3 regions of the Serratia sp. AS12 genome follow, and region 3 is predicted to be linked to each of the others. Evidence: predicted binding sites of a transcription regulator. Region 3 holds the regulator's gene; each other region holds the start of a gene.

Evidence for each region. Region 3 encodes ArgR, which controls arginine synthesis, uptake and breakdown. Its sites were predicted from a motif close to ANTGAATAAAAATACANT; they were not measured.
Region 1: argA (amino-acid N-acetyltransferase) is a predicted target of ArgR. The motif match lies at 870-887, and genes of this name have one in related genera.
Region 2: argC (N-acetyl-gamma-glutamyl-phosphate reductase) is a predicted target of ArgR. The motif match lies at 783-800, and genes of this name have one in related genera.

The regions. Positions count from the first base shown of each region.
Region 1 covers NC_015566.1:4,272,479-4,274,755, reverse strand. The annotation lists gene argA (amino-acid N-acetyltransferase) at 1-836, opposite strand, end outside; gene amiC (N-acetylmuramoyl-L-alanine amidase AmiC) at 1,077-2,277, shown strand, end outside.
Region 2 covers NC_015566.1:5,277,380-5,279,656, reverse strand. The annotation lists gene argE (acetylornithine deacetylase) at 1-730, opposite strand, end outside; gene argC (N-acetyl-gamma-glutamyl-phosphate reductase) at 947-1,951, shown strand; gene argB (acetylglutamate kinase) at 1,981-2,277, shown strand, end outside.
Region 3 covers NC_015566.1:455,516-457,792, reverse strand. The annotation lists gene mdh (malate dehydrogenase) at 1-371, opposite strand, end outside; gene argR (transcriptional regulator ArgR) at 838-1,308, shown strand; gene yhcN (peroxide/acid stress response protein YhcN) at 1,714-1,977, shown strand; gene yhcN (peroxide/acid stress response protein YhcN) at 2,101-2,277, shown strand, end outside.

The sequences.
Region 1 (2,277 bases), 1.6 Mb from region 3:
AACTCTTGCACCAGCGCACCGTCTTCCTGATAGCTGATCAGGTGGCTGCGGCGCACGCCGCTGCGGCAGGCTTTCACCGCACCGCGCAGAAAACGTACGGTGCCTGAATGGTAATCGCCGCTGGCTTCGCGTTCTTCGATACGTTTCTGCGCATCATTGGGGAACAGCTCGGAAATGATATTGCCTTCCTGATCGGTGACGCCCTGCGATGAGCAGAACCCGATCATTTTTTCCGCCTTCAGCTTGATGGCCAACTGGGTCGCCACTTCTTCTGACGTCAGGTTAAAGCTTTCGCCGGTAACGGAAACGGCGACCGGACCGATCAGCACGATAGCGTTACTGTCGAGTTGACGGTGGATCGCTTCTTCATCAATACGGCGAATACGGCCGCTGTGGCAGTAATCCACGCCATCATCAATCCCTAACGGCTGGGCAATGATAAAATTGCCGCTGACCACGTTGATATGCGCGCCCTGCAGTGGCGTATTGTTGAGGCTCATCGACAGCCGTGCAGTGATGTCCAGTTGCAGCAGGCCCGCCGCCTGCTTAACCAGCTCAAGCGTGTGGGCGTCGGTGACCCGGGTATGCTTGTGATAAATAGGTTCGTAGTTATGCTGCGCCAGATTGCTGTCGATCTGCGGCCGTGCGCCATAGACCACCACCAAACGAATCCCCAGGCTATGCAGCAGCCCGATATCGTTGACGATGTTGGAAAAATTCTCATGCTCTATGGCTTCTCCCCCAAGCATGACGACAAACGTCTTGCCGCGGTGGGCGTTGATATAGGGAACTGAGTGACGGAATCCTTGAACAAGCTCGGTACTACGTTCCTTCACGGCAAAACCTCTTTTGCATATTTATACGATATTTTTGTATTTTTATTCTTTTATTGCCCCAATGGCAAGCGGGAAATTGTCTGTATTTATTTGCGGAAGGGGCTAATTGGTTAATAAATTGAAAAACCTTGGAAAGATTTTCTGATGACAGCGCCGGGAGGATTCGTTAAAGTTTTTGCCATTCCCGTTTTATCGGCGTTTTTTTCATCTGTTTTAACCTGTTATCACTACCGGAGTCGCATGCCAAACTCAAATCACAATCTGGGCCGCCGTCGTATATTGCAGGGGGTTGCCGCAAGTTGGTTGCTGAGTGTGAGTCGCATAGGCTTCGCCGCATCATCGCACGTGATTGCCGTGCGTGTCTGGCCTTCTTCTACTTATACCCGCGTGACGCTCGAATCAAACACCGAACTGAAATATAAACAGTTTGCGCTGACCAATCCCGATCGCGTGGTGGTGGATATCGAAGGGGTGCATCTCAATAGCGTATTGAAGGGCATTGTCGGCCAGGTTCGCGCTGACGATCCCTATTTGAAACAGGCGCGCGTCGGTCAGTTTGATCAAAACACCGTTCGGCTGGTGCTGGAACTTAAGCAGAGCGTCAGCCCTCATATGTTTACTCTGCCGCCGGTACCGGAATATCGCAATCGTCTGGTGATGGATCTGTATCCCAGCAAGGGCGGCACTGGCGAAGACTATGATCCGCTATTGGCATTACTGGAAGATTACAACAAGGGCGATCTCGAACGCACTTTGCCGGCCGAGGCGCCGCAGGCCGGCAAGGCGGGACGCGATCGTCCGATTGTCATCATGCTGGATCCTGGCCATGGCGGCGAGGATCCGGGGGCGATCGGCAAATTCAAAACGCGCGAGAAGGACATCGTGTTGCAGATCGCCCGCAAACTGAGCGCGTTAATCAAGCGCGAGCCGAATATGAAAGTGTTTATGACGCGCAATGAAGATGTGTTCATTCCGCTGAAGGTGAGGGTGGCGAAGGCGCGCAAGCAGCGTGCCGATCTGTTCGTTTCCATCCATGCCGATGCTTTTACCAGCCAGGCTGCGCGCGGATCTTCGGTATTTGCGCTATCGACCAAGGGCGCCACCAGTTCGGCAGCGAAATTCCTGGCGCAAACTCAGAACGAATCGGACCAAATCGGTGGCGTAAGCAAAAGCGGCGATCGCTATCTGGATCACACCATGTTTGATCTGATCCAAACTGCGACCATCAACGACAGCCTGAAATTCGGCAAGGAAGTGCTGAACCGAATGGGCAAAATTAACCGTTTGCATAAGAATCGCGTCGATCAGGCGGGTTTTGCGGTGTTAAAAGCCCCTGACATCCCTTCTATCCTGGTTGAGACGGCGTTTATCAGCAATATTGAAGAAGAGCGTAAGCTGCGGACCAGCCATTTCCAACAGCAGGTGGCGGAATCTATTTTGG
Region 2 (2,277 bases), 620 kb from region 3:
CGCTGATATGGCCGAAGTTCATCGTCGGATAAGGCACGGCGAATGCCGGATTGTTGTAGCGCTCCTGCAACGTTTTGCGCAGTTCCATCAGGCGGCCAATGGTTTCGTGCATCAAATCGATGGCGTTGACGCCGCGCGCCGGGTCGCTCGAGTGGCCGGACTGGCCGACAATGCGGATGGCGTTGGCCATATGCCCTTTGTGCGCGCGCACCGGTTGCAGTGAGGTGGGCTCGCCGATAATGGCGAAATCCGGGCGGATGGCGGTCGAGGCGGCGAAATAACGTGCGCCGGCCATCGTCGTTTCTTCATCTGCGGTGGCCAGAATGTACAGCGGCTTGGTCAGTTTGCCGGCATCGATGTCGCGCACGGCATCCAGAATAAAGGCAAAGAAGCCTTTCATGTCCGCAGTACCCAGACCGTACAGCTTATTGTCGTGCTCGGTCAGGGTGAAGGGATCGCGTGTCCAACGGCCTTCGTCATAAGGTACGGTGTCGGTGTGGCCCGCCAAAAGCAGGCCGCCGCTGCCTTCACCGATGCTGGCGAGCAGGTTGAATTTGTTGCGGGTATCGGGCACCGGCTGTACGTCGACGCGGAAGCCCAAATCGGCAAACCATCCGGCCAGCAAGTTGATTAACGCTTCATTACTCTGATCGAGGGCGCCATCGGTGGCACTGATCGACGGAGTGGCGATCAACGCCCGGTACAGCTCAATAAATGGAGGTAATTTCATCTTCACTGTTGACAGCCTTTGGTTAGGGTAGTATCAATATTCATGCATTTATTTTGAATAAAAATACAGTAAGCTAGAGCGTAAGGGAACCCGATTCCCGGATGATTATAAAAACATCAACGCTCGACCACGTGGGTGAACGGCGAAACAACGCTGGTGAGCCCGGTTACCTGAGTCGAATATGACCACTCGTAAGCCAAGAAGGTGAAAGGCCACATGTTGAATACGCTGATCGTTGGTGCCAGCGGTTACGCCGGAGCGGAGCTCACGGCCTACCTGAATCGTCACCCACATATGAACATAACCGCATTAGCGGTTTCAGCGCAAAGTGCAGATGCAGGAAAATTGCTTTCTGATTTGCATCCCCAGTTAAAAGGCATCGTCGATCTGCCGTTACAACCGCTGGTTGACGTGGCCGCCGCCGCCGATGGTATCGACGTGGTGTTCCTGGCCACGGCGCACGAGGTCAGCCACGATATCGCGCCTTTGTTCCTGGCTGCGGGCTGTGTGGTGTTCGATCTGTCCGGTGCGTTCCGCGTGAAAGATGCCGGTTTCTATACCCAGTACTACGGTTTCGAGCATCAGCATCCTGAACTGCTGGATCAGGCGGTATATGGCCTGGCGGAGTGGCAGAGCGAAAAAATCAAACAGGCGCAACTGATCGCCGTACCGGGCTGCTACCCGACGGCGGCGCAGCTGGCGCTGAAACCCTTGATCGATCAACAGTTGCTGAACCCTGACCAATGGCCGGTCATCAACGCCACCAGCGGCGTCAGCGGCGCGGGCCGCAAAGCCAGCGTGACCACCAGCTTCTGTGAAGTGAGCTTGCAACCGTACGGCATCTTCAACCACCGTCATCACCCGGAAATCGTTGCGCATCTGGGGGTACCGGTCATCTTCACGCCACATTTGGGTAACTTCCCGCGTGGTATTCTTGAAACCATCACCTGCCGTTTGAAAGCCGGCGTTACCGCGCAGGACGTGGCCGCAGCTTATCACGCCGCCTATGACGACAAACCGCTGGTGCGGCTGTACGACAAAGGCGTGCCGGCATTGAAAGCGGTGGTGGGCCTGCCGTTCTGCGATATCGGCTTTGCCGTTCAGGGTGAACACCTGATCGCCGTAGCGGCAGAAGACAACCTGTTGAAAGGCGCGGCCGCTCAGGCGGTGCAATGCCTGAATATCCGTTTTGGGTTCCCGGAAACCCAGTCATTACTTTAATGAATAACCAGCGTGGGATGTAAACAGCGATGAACCCGTTAATTATCAAGTTAGGTGGCGTGTTATTAGACAGTGAAGAGGCGTTGGAGCGTTTATTCACCGCCCTGGACAGCTACCGTCAGCAGCATCAGCGCCCGCTGGTTATCGTTCACGGCGGCGGTTGCCTGGTGGATGAGCTGATGAAACAACTTTCTCTGCCGGTGGTGAAGAAAAACGGTCTGCGGGTAACTCCTGCTGACCAGATCGACATCATTACCGGCGCGCTGGCCGGTACTGCCAACAAGACCCTGCTGGCATGGGCCATCAAGCACCAGATCAATGCGGTG
Region 3 (2,277 bases):
GTGGTGTTTACTGGGTTGGTGATAATGCCGATGCAAGCTTTCGGGCAGGTTGTTGCCACTTGCTGGATCAGATTACGCACGATGCCTGCGTTGACATTGAACAGATCTGAACGATCCATACCAGGTTTACGCGCAACGCCAGCAGAAATCAGCACTACGTCGGCACCATGCAGAGCTGGAGTAGCATCTTCGCCGCTGAAGCCTTTGATTTTAACTGCGGTAGGGATGTGGCTTAAGTCGACGGCAACGCCTGGGGTAACGGGGGCAATGTCGTAGAGAGAGAGTTCAGAACCTGAAGGAAGCTGGGTTTTGAGTAGAAGGGCGAGGGCCTGGCCGATACCGCCAGCAGCACCGAGAACTGCAACTTTCATCCTATACTCCTTTATTATCTTAAATATATAAAGCACCGTGAATATGTTGGTTACGGACCTTAAATTATTACACCTTTAAAAACAATCTCTTAACAGTCTGTTTGGGAGCTGGCGCAATAAAACAGCCGATGTCGCGCTCATTTTAAATTAAATGGCTTACACATTAAGGGCATAGCGCACATTAATCAAAAATAGTGCGAGGTTATTCACAAGCAAGTTAACCGGCGGTTACATTACACCCTTACACAACATCAGAACAACATCATTTTAATAACATTTTCTTTACCGCCACAGGCCGCTTTTTCGGTCGCTGAAAGGGCATATTCATGGGGTACGGATTTTGTTAAAATCCCGCCCTTTCCTCATTGTCCGGGCAGCATTGTTGTCTTCGGACGTCCTTTTATTGCATAAAAATTCATTTATATGCATAATAATCACTTCTATTGTCAACATTCCACGGTGCAAAATGCGTAATCCCGCAAAGCAGGAAGATCTGATCAAGGCGTTTAAAGCGTTATTGAAAGAAGAAAAATTCAGTTCTCAAGGCGAGATCGTTTTGGCGCTGCAAGAAGAAGGCTTCGAAAACATCAACCAATCCAAAGTATCGCGCATGCTGACCAAGTTTGGCGCGGTGCGTACCCGCAATGCCAAAATGGAAATGGTGTATTGCCTTCCGGCCGAACTCGGCGTGCCGACCACCACCAGCCCACTGAAGAATTTGGTGCTGGATGTCGATCATAACGATGCCGTAGTGGTCATTCATACCAGCCCCGGCGCCGCACAGCTGATCGCCCGCCTGCTGGATTCCCTGGGTAAATCCGAGGGCATACTCGGCACCATCGCCGGTGACGACACCATTTTCGTTACCCCGGCCAGCAGCTTTACCGCTCGCCAACTGTACGAAGCCATCCTGTCGCTGTTCGAACAAGAGTTATGATGCTCAACGCTAACAAAATGCGGCTGACGGTCGCGTTTTGTTAGCGCTTCTTTAACCCTGTCTTTACCTTTCCCTCACGCCCTACCACGTTTAAAACCCGATTTCCGCCTTGTTGCGACACATTCCAATGACATTTATACAAAGCCAGCGATAGCTGCTGCACGCTTCCGCACGTTTGGTCAAAGACACTTACCTTATTGAAATTACATAAATTTAACATCAAAAGATCGTTTTATGAGCGATTTTTATTCCATATGGTTATTAAAAATAAGAGGCGCCATAATAAAGTTTCACTAGAAACTGTTAGCCAGCTATTAATTTTTAGAGTTACTAGATGTATACTCATTTCCGTGACGTAAATCACAGTTCATTGGAACTGATAAAAGAATACGATAAGGTGAGATCATGAAAATTAAAGCTACAGTTGCAACACTAAGCCTCCTATCTGTGCTTTCCTTTGGTGCATTTGCAGCACAATCCGTTGATGCAGATCAGGCAGCAAAACTGCAGTCCGCAGGCACCATTACCGTCAGCGGCATTGCCGGCACCCCTTCAGACATCCGTCAGGCGCTGTCTGAAAAAGCCGATGCCCGTGGTGCGACCGCTTACCGTGTGATCGAAGCACGTAACGAAGGCAACTACCACGCTACGGCTGAAATCTATAAATAAGACCCGGCATTACCCGGCAACGGGCAATAAATCTCTGGAAACCAGCATTACCGATAACAGCTTTCAAGAATAATAAACGCTGTAAAGCCCTTCCTGGCTGTTATCGCAACAGGACCCACGACCATGAACATGAAAATTACCCTCGCTGCAATTAGCCTGATGTCTGCCCTTTCGTTCGGCGCTTCAGCCGCTACGCTGATCACCAACGATCAGGCCGGCGATCTTCAGTCTGTCGGCACCATCACCGCCAATGGCGTCGCCGGTGCACCTTCGGATATTCGTCAGGCGCTGTCCGACAAA